DNA from 2 places in the Priestia sp. YIM B13551 genome. Region 1 is predicted to be linked to the other one. Evidence: riboswitches for the same ligand, from Rfam matches in the RefSeq annotation. Region 1 holds a riboswitch; the other holds the start of a gene.
What was found. Region 1 has a riboswitch for thiamine pyrophosphate ahead of ACFX4N_RS25985 (thiamine phosphate synthase). Riboswitches for the same ligand answer to the same signal wherever they lie in the genome.

Region 1 (5,590 bases):
GCAAACATGCCATCCCACTGTGTTTCTTTGAACTCAGCTTTTACGCCAAGACGTTTAGCTACTTCTTGAGCCAATTCTACATCAAACCCAGTTAGCTTTTGTTTGTCATCATGAAAAGTGAACGGAGGGTATGTACCTTCAGTTCCAATTGTTAATACACCATCTTTTTTCACTTTATTATATAAATCCCCTTGTGAAGATTTATTGTCTCCATTGTTTGCTTCATTTTTTGAGCTAGAACCGCATGCGGCAAGCACAACTGTGAAAGCTAATAGTAGCGACAAAAGTGCAGCAAATTTCTTCATTTTCTAAACCCCCTAGTATTCTGATAGGAAATGATACTCTGTGATACTAAACAAGAACACAGCAAAAGTCAACAAAAAAAACTTATACGATTAATGTGACTTAAAATAAGGGAAATATACCTTCTATACACGGTTTGTCATAAGGATACAGAAAGATTTTAAAATTTGGATTAAGTGGATTTTTAAGGGAGATTTGAGGAGTAAAAAGGAAGTTTCATGCGACGATTTTCTCTTTCATTTTTTCATGACTTTTGGTGCAATAAACATATAGTTAAATGTTAAGGTAGAAATAAATTCCTTATGGTACACTTAAAGAAGAATTTATGAAACGGAGCGATATGATGAAAGCCATAAACTTAATCTCAATTGCCTTTGGTGCTATCGCTGGTACATATGCACGTTATTTGCTGAATCTTTCCTTATTATACACGGGCTATCCAATAGGAACGGTAATTGAAAACCTATTAGGAAGCTTCATACTAGGCCTATTAACAGGATTTTTTGTGTGGAAAAAGCCAAAAGAATGGATAAAGCTTGGACTAGGAGTTGGCGTGTGCGGCGGTTTTACAACGTATTCAACGTTTGCAGGAGACGTCATTTCTCTCACTCAGCACCATTTATTTTGGGGAGCCATTTATGTAATTGTCTCTTTAGTAGGTGGAATCCTTCTTGCTTTAGCAGGCTATCTATGCGGTGAAGCGGCAGGGGAAAATTTAGTGAAAGTACATGAGGTGAAGTAAATGAGCATAGTGAGCTTGGCACTTGGCGGGGCAGCTGGAGGGATATGCCGTTATCTTTTGGGTTTAAAAGTTACAAAAATAGTTTCAAACCCTCCTTTTCCAGTATCAATGCTGTTTGTAAACTTGCTCGGTGCGTTTGGCCTTGGTCTTTTTTACGGTAGTTATTATGGAAAGGTTCCGAGTCATGCTTATGATGATTCAATATTTTTAATGATTGGCATTGGGTTTTTTGGTGCCTTTACCACTTTTTCAACGTTCAGTGTGGAAACCGTACAGTTAATTCGAGAAAAATCTTATCGAAAAATGTTGGCGTATGTGGGGATTTCAGCATTTGGAACAGTTGGTTTATTTACAGTCGGTTTACTGGCAGGAACGTTTTTATTTAAGTAAAGAGAACGTTTCTAGTAGGGAAAAACAAAAAGACGGAGAAGTAGAGAATGGATAGAAAAGCAGAAGTTTGGAAATACATTTTGTTGATTGTAGCTGTTGCAGGTCAGATCATCGGTTTTTTATTTTTATTTATAAATGTTGTCGCGGCATTTATTTTTTACGGTTTTTATATTCTAACTTTTATTATGTTACTCCTGCTGTTTATATGGGATCGGAAAAAGGAAAAAGACAAAGAAGAATTTGACGACTATACCGATTACTAACCATATAAAAAGCAGAATGATGCGGTGCGCCGGGCCTCTTACTTACTAAAGAAGCTTAAAAGATACATCTATAAAAAGAAGAGAGCTGTAAGAGCATAAAGAGATATTGTATTTACATCTAGTTGTGTTATAATTTTAAGTGCGAAAACAAAATCAATAAATAGCAATCACTAGGGGAGCTTTTTGAAGCTGAGACGAATGTATTTCGGACCCTTTGAACCTGATCTGGTTTGGACCAGCGTAGGGAAGTGGTGATCATGTTTACATAACGATGCATGCTAACCACTCTACGTTGTAGAGTGGTTTTTTGTATGTAATAAAACCCTCTACACAAGATGAGGTGATTGAAATTTCTCTTTATTCTGAATAGAAAGGTTTCGATCATGTGGATATTCCTAAATTTCATGTCATTACAACAGATAAGCAGCCAATCGAAGAGCTTCAAAAAATTTTAACGGCTATCGCGCCTTTTGCGGGCGCCGTTCATATTAGAGAAAAAGAGAAAACGGCAAAGCAGATTCAATGTTTACTAGAAAGCCTGCCATTTTGTCGCTCTAAAATTATTTTGAATGACCGAGTTGATGTAGCGCATGCTTTAAAAGCAAAAGGCGTACAGCTTGCCTATCATAGTTTAGACGTTTCGGTTGTTATAGACGCATTTCCTTCTCTTATTGTCGGAAAATCAGTTCACTCTGTGGAAGAGGCTTTAGAAGCTGAAAAAGATGGTGCTCACTACATTCTATACGGACATATTTATTCAACACATTCAAAAAAAGGATTAAAAAGTCGAGGGATAGCAGCACTAAAAGAAGTAGTAGACGCTGTGCAGATACCGGTTATTGCCATTGGAGGAATTACACCTGTAAATGCCAAAGAGGTGCTTCAAACAGGAGCACACGGTATAGCTGTGATGTCTGGTGTCATGCTTGCGCAAGATCCCCTCAAAGCGATTAAACAATATTCTCATATATGGACATCTGGAGGTGGAGAAAATGAAGCAGCATTATGATGTACTGTTAATCGGAGGAGGTATAATCAGCTCTTCTATCGCTTATCATTTGTCAAAACAAGGAGCGTCAGTAGCTATTCTTGAACGCAATCAAATTGGTTGTGAAGCTTCAAGTGCAGCCGCTGGTATTTTAGGTGCTCAAGCTGAAATTAATGAAGAAGGTCCTCTTTTAGACCTTGCTATTAAGAGCAGAAGCATGTTTCCTGAACTGGTGAAGGAACTAAAAGAAAAAACGGCCATCGATGTAGAGCTCATTCAAAAAGGCTTATTAAAAGTCGCTGTAACAGAAGAAGATGCACACGTATTAAAGAAAAAAGCCGCTCAGCACCACCGGTGGGATGAACATGTAAGATGGATCGATGTAAAAGAAGCGCGTTTGTTAGAACCCGGGCTCTCTCCAGACATATACGGAGCCATTACAATACCGGGAGACGGCCAGCTAGCTCCGGCTAAGTTAACGCAAGCTCTTGCTCATGGAGCCTTGTATCACGGAGCAGATGTATTCGAATACTGTGACGTTCATTCTCTTATTATGGAAAATGAAACAGTAAAAGGTGTACAGACGTCCAAAGGCTCTTTTTATGGAGAAAAAGTAGTTATTGCAGCAGGCTCATGGGCTAAACGCTTTATTTCTTCTGAACATGTAGGTCAGGTGTTTCCCGTAAAAGGGGAGTGTATTGCTCTTCAAAGTCAAAAGCCGCTGCTTTCTAAAACGATTTTTTTAGATGAAGGTTTTTACTTAGTGCCTAAGACTGGTGGAAGAATCGTAATCGGGGCAACTAAGCTACAGCATGATTTTACCAAGACGGTTTCTGCACAAGGTATTCAATTTTTGCTGAATAAAGCTTCTGCGCTTCTGCCGGCTATTAAAGAAGCCACATTTGAAAAAGCATGGGCTGGTCTTCGTCCGCAAACAAATGATGGCTGGCCTTATTTAGGAGCGCATCCTGAAATAGCGAATCTACACATGGCGTTTGGCCACTACCGAAACGGTATTTTATTAAGTGCTGCAACTGGAAAAATTATGGCTGATGCTTTGTTAGGGAAAAAGCCGAATCATTCATTTTTTACATCATTTCAGCTAACAAGAGTAATGGAGGGAGTTCATTGAATCTAATCATTAATGGTAAGACCGTTACTTTTGGAGATGAAATTGAAACGGTCGAGCACTTGTTGCAGGCTCAGAACCTGCATGAACGAGTGGTAATTGTTGAGCTAAACAAGAACATTTTGCAAAAAGAAGAACATAGCGATGCATGCTTAAAAGATGGCGATATATTAGAAGTTGTTTCATTTGTCGGAGGAGGATGAAGAGTATGTTAAAAATTGGACAATATACATTTAATTCACGTTTACTATTAGGAACAGGGAAATTTCCGGACTTTACGACTCAGCGTCAAGCGGTAGAAGAGTCAGAAACAGAAATTTTAACATTTGCTGTGAGACGAATGGATATTTTTGATCAAAATCAGCCTAATTTATTAGAAGCGCTTGATGTGAAGCGTTTCACTCTTTTGCCTAACACTGCTGGAGCAAAAAATGCAGAAGAGGCCGTACGTATTGCTAAATTAGCAAAGGCTTCTGGACTTTGTGACATGGTGAAAGTAGAAGTAATTGGATGTGATAAAACGCTGCTTCCTGATCCAGTTGAAACATTAAAAGCCAGTGAAGAACTGTTAAAAGAAGGCTTTACCGTTTTACCTTACACATCAGATGATGTTTTACTTGCGCGTCGTTTAGAGGAGTTAGGCGTACATGCCATTATGCCAGGAGCTTCGCCTATCGGTTCAGGTCAAGGTATTATTAATCCGTTGAACATGCGTTTTATCATTGAACAATCAACTGTTCCAGTAATTGTAGATGCAGGTATTGGAACGGCTTCAGACGCAGCTCAAGCTATGGAGCTAGGAGCAGATGGTGTGTTATTAAATACAGCTGTTTCAGGAGCAAAAGATCCTGTGAAAATGGCTCGTGCTATGAAGCTAGCGATTGAAGCAGGACGAGCAGCATTTGAAGCAGGACGTATTGAAAAGAAACAATATGCAACGGCAAGCAGTCCAACAGAAGGGATGAGTATCGGTTGATTAATCGTTATTCCCGCCAAGAATTGTTTCAACCTATTGGAAAAGGCGGACAGCAGCAAATTCAAGAAAAGCATGTTCTGATTGTAGGAGCAGGCGCTCTTGGAACAGGGAACGCCGAGGCCCTTGCGCGAGCGGGGGTAAAGAAAATAACGCTCATTGACCGGGACTATGTAGAGTGGAGCAACCTTCAGCGGCAGCAATTGTATAGTGAAAAAGATGCTGATAAAAGAATTCCAAAAGCAATTGCCGCTAAAAAACGGCTTCACGATATTAATCATGATGTAAAAGTAGAAGCGCACGTAGCAGACGGTACCCCTCAAGTTTTAGAACAGCTTGTTGAGGGGGTAGATGTTATGATTGATGCAACCGATAATTTTGACACACGCCTTGTAATGAATGATTTATCACAAAAATATGATATTCCTTGGATTTACGGAGCATGTGTAGGAAGTTATGGAATTAGTTATACTATCATACCAAGTGAAACACCGTGTTTATCCTGTTTGCTTGAATCTGTACCGCTTGGAGGGTTAACATGTGATACAGTGGGGATTATTAGTCCTGCTGTACAAATGGTAGTCGCTCATCAAGTAACAGAAGTGTTAAAAATATTAGTCGGAGACTGGAATGCGCTCAGGAGGGAACTTGTTTCGTTTGACGTATGGAAAAATGAGTATACGAGCATCAATGTGAACGTGTTTCGCAAATCTGCTTGCCGCTCATGCGGCAGTGAACAAACGTATCCCTTTTTACAATATGAAAATCAAACGAAAACAGCTGTGCTATGCGGAAGAAACAC
Region 2 (5,590 bases), on a different contig from region 1:
TAAAAACCGCTTTAACACATGTGGGCTCTAAAGGGAAAATTGTTCCTGAACCGTATGGAGTCGCGTTAATTATTGCTCCGTGGAACTATCCGTTTCAATTAGCACTGTCTCCTTTAGTAGGAGCGATTGCCGCTGGAAACACGGCGATTATAAAACCTTCTGAATTAACGCCTAGCGTATCTCGCGTTATACAAGAATTACTAGCTGAAGCTTTTGACCCAGCATTTGTGACGGTGGTTGAAGGGGCTGTAGACACTACAAGTCTGCTTTTAAAACAGCCCGTTGATTATATTTTCTTTACGGGAAGTGTAAATGTAGGGAAAATTATTATGCAAGAAGCAGGGAAGCAGCTTATTCCCGTCACGCTTGAGCTAGGCGGAAAAAGTCCGTGCATTGTACATGAAGACGCAAACCTAGATCTTGCAGCGAAGCGAATTATGTTTGGTAAAGGGATGAATGCAGGCCAAACGTGCGTTGCTCCTGATTATTTGCTCGTGCATAAAAAGGTAAAAGCGCAGCTTGTAGAGAAACTTCGCGAAGCGATTTCTCAATTTTACGGTAGTAATCCGCTTGAAAGCGACCGCTATGGCCGTATTGTCAGTGAGCGCCATTTTACTCGGCTAGTTGAGTTTTTAAAAGACGGAAATGCTATAGTTGGAGGCGGGTACAATAAAAACACGCTAACAATAGAACCTACGGTGTTAAGTGAAGTAAGCTGGACCTCAGATGTCATGCAAGAAGAAATCTTTGGGCCTATTCTTCCTATGATTGAATATGAAACACTAGACGAAGTCATTCATAAAGTTCAAGAAAAAGCTAAGCCGTTAGCTCTTTACTTATTTACAGAAAGTGAAGATGTGCAAAACGCCATAACGGAGCGTCTTTCATTTGGAGGAGGCTGTATAAACGATACGCTTATGCATATCGCTACGCCATATTTACCGTTTGGCGGAGTGGGAGAAAGCGGCACGGGTCAATATCATGGAAAAGACAGCTTTCAGACATTTACTCATTTTAAAAGCATGCTGTCTCAAACAACCAAGTTTGATTTGTCATTCCGCTATCCTTCGGAAAAACAAAGCTTGAAAATGATCAAAAAATTACTGAAATAAAAGAGCCTCCTGATAGGAGGCTTTTTCGTTATTTTGAAAGTGAAAGCTGAGAAAGCGGCCATTTTTCTTGGATATATGCCATTTCCCAAAATAAATACTCGAGTTCACAGCTTTTGATGAAGTGATCTTTCATACGGTTACGTTCTTCTTCAGTCGCTTGTTCGGCGAGTTCATCGAGCTTGTTACAAAACCATTGTGTTGTGCCATTCATTTCTTCATTATTATAAAACTGAATCCATTCATAAAAAGGATGAGAAGGAGATGGATTTACTTGTTCTGTAATGCGCTGCCCAATTTCAACGTACGTCCATGGACATGGAAGAAGCACTGCAATGATTTCTGCTAAGCTGCCTGTATGCGCAACGCTTGTCATATGGTTAATGTAGTGGCTGGCCGTCGGTGAAAGCGTCTCAGTGTGAAGGTCTTCATAACGTACGCCTGCTACTTCACAAAAATTATTGTGAGGGTGTACTTCACTATGTAATACCGTAGAAATGCCGGCATTAAAGGCTTCCATTTCGGTACGCGTGCGGCATTTCGTTAAAGCAGCGCCGTAAATGCGAACAAATGCTGTTAAGTATTCGTAATCTTGAGAAACGTAGTGAATAAGCGCTTCTTTTGGCACGTTTCCTTCAGCAATTCCTTTAATAAAAGGATGGTTAAAAATGGCTTCGTAAATATAGTTTGCTTCTTGTCTTAATTGAGATGAAAATGACATCAAAATCCTCCTTTAATATGAGGAAGTCACAAACAAGCACATAAAGGAAATAAAAAACACTCCGTTTATAAACGGAGTGGCAAAGGACAGTAAAAAACTGAACATTGCCACTTTCCTACGCTGGTATGAGCCAGATCAGGTTCAAAGGGATCAAGAAAACTTGTCTCAGCCGGTGGGCACCCCTAGTGGACTTCCTATTAATCTATGTTTAACTTACCATATATTCTGAAAAATAGAAAGCGTTATGGGAAATTGTGTGCTAACCGCTTTTCTTTCTTAAAGAGGAAATTTCTTAAAGCTATTTTTAATCATTTTTGTTTAAAAATGCATATTTTTAGGGAAGAAGAGGTATTAATGAAGGGAAGAGCCGTTTTCGTCTCCGAAACACTCCCATATAAATAGAAGAAAGGAGAGAACAAAATGGCGAAATTTCGTTTGTATGCTGTATTAAATACAGTAGGCTTGGCTATTACACTGCTTGTGAATTATTTAGCAAATGCCATTCCAATAGGAGGCAAAACAACGGGAGAAGCTTCTGCGCAAGTTCCTACGTTGTTTACACCAGCGGGTTATGCCTTTGCTATCTGGGGCGTTATTTATTTATTATTAACCATTTGGGTTATACGCCAATTTTTTGCAAGAGAAGATCAAAAGGAAATATATGCACGTATCGGCATTTGGTTTTTTCTAAACTGTTTGTTAAATAGTGCGTGGATCTTTATTTTCCAAAACGATTACTATAAGTTATCTCTTTTAGTTATGCTCTTTATTCTAGGCACATTAATGATTGTATATTCCATTATTCAGCATTCTCGGATGACGACATGGTTTATGCGTCTGCCGATTTCGCTTTATCTTGGATGGATTTCTGTTGCGACTATTGTCAATGTGTTTGTCGTATTTCAAGCAAATGGAATACAGCATTTGCTTGGCCTGAGCGAGTTAGCATGGACGATTATTATGCTGCTGGTAGGAGCTGCGCTGGGCATTATGTTTACATTAAAAAACCGAGACGCTGTTTATCCGCTTGTTTTTATTTGGGCTTATATTGCCATTGCAGTGAAGCAAAGTGGAAATCAGCCAATTGTCATTACTGTCATCATTTCAGTTGTTTTATTAGCAATTGCCATTATTGTGGGATTGATTAAACGCTATAGACGTTTTTAAAAAGAAGCTCTAGCTTTTGTAAGCTAGAGCTTTTTATGATGCTCTTTTGATTGTAAAAAAGCAGCTGTAAAAGCAATTAAGCTAATTAAAATACCAAAAGGAACAACAATTGGTACGAATGATAAAATAAATGTCATAAGTGTAACCTCCATGTTGCATCGGTGCATAATGAAAAATTCAACTTTTTTAAATTGAAGTTCCGCTATTATAGTATGCTAGGCTTTATGTTTGGAGCCTATATGTTTAGAAATAAACGAAAAAGGCAACATACGTTACATACAGGTTGTATTAGGAGGAGTTAAAATGGAAACATATTTAGTCGCTTACACAGATAAAGATGATATGGAATATAAACAAGTGACGTGCGAGAGTTATGAAGATGCAGAGCGTACGGTCCTTCGTTTAGAGAGAGAAGGGCATATGCATATTGAAGAAATTTCAAATCAAGAAGCCTACCGGGGAGATGAATCATCGTACAGAGAATAAATTTTGAATAGAAACACCAACCTTAAAATGAAGAAGCAGCTGCTTCTTCATTTTTCTATTCTATATAGATATCGTTTTATAGAAAAAAGTAAAACGGGAATGATTTTCTTCTGCATTTATGGTACAGTACTAATCAGGTGAGTTTTGAGTTTAGAAGAGGAGAGAGTAACATTATATGAGTAAAGGAAATCAGTGGTCTTCACGCCTCGGTTTTATTTTAGCATCTGCTGGGGCAGCAATTGGTCTAGGAGCGATATGGAAGTTTCCATACGTAACGGGAACCAGTGGCGGTGGAGCGTTTTTTGCGTTGTTTATTTTATTTACGATTTTTATTGGATTGCCGCTTCTGTTGGCAGAATTTATCATTGGAAGACATACGGGAAAAGAAGCGATTAGTGCTTATAAGGCAATTGCTCCAAAATCCGCTTGGGTATGGATTGGCAGGCTGGGAGTACTAAGCTGTGTCGTTTTGCTTTCCTTTTACAGCGTCGTTGGCGGCTGGGTGATTTTATATACGATTATGAGCGTAACCGGTATGCTAAGCGGAAAAGAGTACGGCCCGTTGTTCAATGCCGTCATTAGCCAGCCTTATGTAGTATTAGGTGCACAGGCGCTGTTTTTATTAATTACAGTGTTTGTTATTTCAAAAGGCGTACAAAAAGGAATAGAGCGTGCTAATAAATACATGATGCCGCTGTTATTTATTTGTTTTATCATTATCGTAGTGCGTTCTTTAACATTAGACGGAGCAATGGACGGAGTAAAGTTCTTTTTGAAACCAGATTTTTCAGCCATTACAGGGTCATCTGTTCTCTATGCGCTCGGTCAGTCGTTTTTCTCGCTTTGCGTGGGATTATCCTGCATGGTGACATATAGCTCTTATTTAGGGAAAAAAGTAAGCTTGACGCGTTCAGCTGGCACTATTGCTATTTTGAACTTGTTTGTTTCGCTGCTGGCGGGCTTGGCTATTTTTCCAGCCGTTTTTTCATTTGGATTAAAGCCAACTGAAGGACCTGGACTTTTGTTTGTGGTCTTGCCAACAGTATTTGAGAAAATGCCGTTTGGTACCGTCTTTTTAGCACTGTTTTTAATTTTATTTCTATTCGCTACGCTTACCTCTGCTTTCTCACTGCTGGAAATTATCGTAGCTGCTTTAACCAAAGACGATCAGACAAAACGAACTCGCTACGCTTCTTTATCAGGGATTCTTGTGTTTGTGGTAGGTATCCCATCAGCGCTTTCGTTTGGTGTACTAAAACATGTCTCACTTTTTGGCAGAAGTATATTTGACGTAGCTGACTTTTTTGTGAGCAACTTAATGCTGCCTCTTGGAAGTTTAGCCATTGCGATTTTTGTGACATTTAAAATGAAAAAAGAAGCCGTGTATGAAGAGTTTATTTCAGGAAGTACAAAAGGCGCTAAATTATTCAATGCATGGTTCTTTCTAGTTAAATACGTATTGCCTATTATAATTATAGCTGTTCTATTAAGCTTACTTGTTGCATATTAAATAGGCTGAGACAAAAAATATGTTAGTTGAAGAAAGCTCCGAACGATGAATCGTTCGGAGCTTTTTATTGTGATAGTGAAGGTAAGTTTAATCGATTTAATTGCTTCTAGCTGTTGATTGGAGCGCAAGACCAAGACTCCTGCGGGAAAAGCGGAACAGGTGAGACCCCGCAGGAGCGTAAGCAACGAGGAGGCTCACCGGCCGCCCGCGGAAAGCGAAGACTTGCACGGAAATCAACAGCGGTGTCACAAGCAATCCATACGAGCTCCTTTACGCCATTTGTTCGCCTTTAGATTGGAGCAATTTTTTATGTCTCAATCTTTTGTTTATTTTGCAAAAACGTGATTTCCGATCGTAATCGTAACCTGTTTTTGACGAAGCCATTGGTCGCTTGTTTTATCTGGATTAAAGAAGAATAACGAACCTTTTCCTTGACCTCTAAAAGCTAGTGCTTCATTTACAGCTTTTTTTGCGTCAGCATCCGCTGCTTTATTAATTTCACCGTTTTGTACAGGTGTAAACTGTGTACCTTGATAAATGACATCATGAATAGAGTTTGGGAAAGAATCGCTATCCACGCGGTTTAAAACGACTGTT

Region 2: linked by a shared signal. The riboswitch ahead of tenA (thiaminase II) and the one ahead of ACFX4N_RS25985 (thiamine phosphate synthase) in region 1 are both predicted to bind thiamine pyrophosphate.

The regions. Positions count from the first base shown of each region.
Region 1 is NZ_JBHZOX010000008.1:60,242-65,831, reverse strand. It holds gene ACFX4N_RS26005 (amino acid ABC transporter substrate-binding protein) at 1-305, opposite strand, end outside; gene ACFX4N_RS26000 (fluoride efflux transporter FluC) at 647-1,045, shown strand; gene crcB (fluoride efflux transporter CrcB) at 1,046-1,435, shown strand; gene ACFX4N_RS25990 (hypothetical protein) at 1,483-1,698, shown strand; TPP riboswitch at 1,861-1,962, shown strand; gene ACFX4N_RS25985 (thiamine phosphate synthase) at 2,084-2,707, shown strand; gene thiO (glycine oxidase ThiO) at 2,691-3,818, shown strand; gene thiS (sulfur carrier protein ThiS) at 3,815-4,018, shown strand; gene ACFX4N_RS25970 (thiazole synthase) at 4,024-4,791, shown strand; gene ACFX4N_RS25965 (thiazole biosynthesis adenylyltransferase ThiF) at 4,788-5,590, shown strand, end outside.
Region 2 is NZ_JBHZOX010000001.1:738,937-744,526, reverse strand. It holds gene ACFX4N_RS03850 (aldehyde dehydrogenase) at 1-1,112, shown strand, start outside; gene tenA (thiaminase II) at 1,141-1,830, opposite strand; TPP riboswitch at 1,926-2,024, opposite strand; gene ACFX4N_RS03840 (TspO/MBR family protein) at 2,251-2,997, shown strand; gene ACFX4N_RS03835 (hypothetical protein) at 3,301-3,483, shown strand; gene ACFX4N_RS03830 (sodium-dependent transporter) at 3,659-4,993, shown strand; gene ACFX4N_RS03825 (hypothetical protein) at 5,107-5,286, shown strand; gene ACFX4N_RS03820 (cell wall hydrolase) at 5,320-5,590, opposite strand, start outside.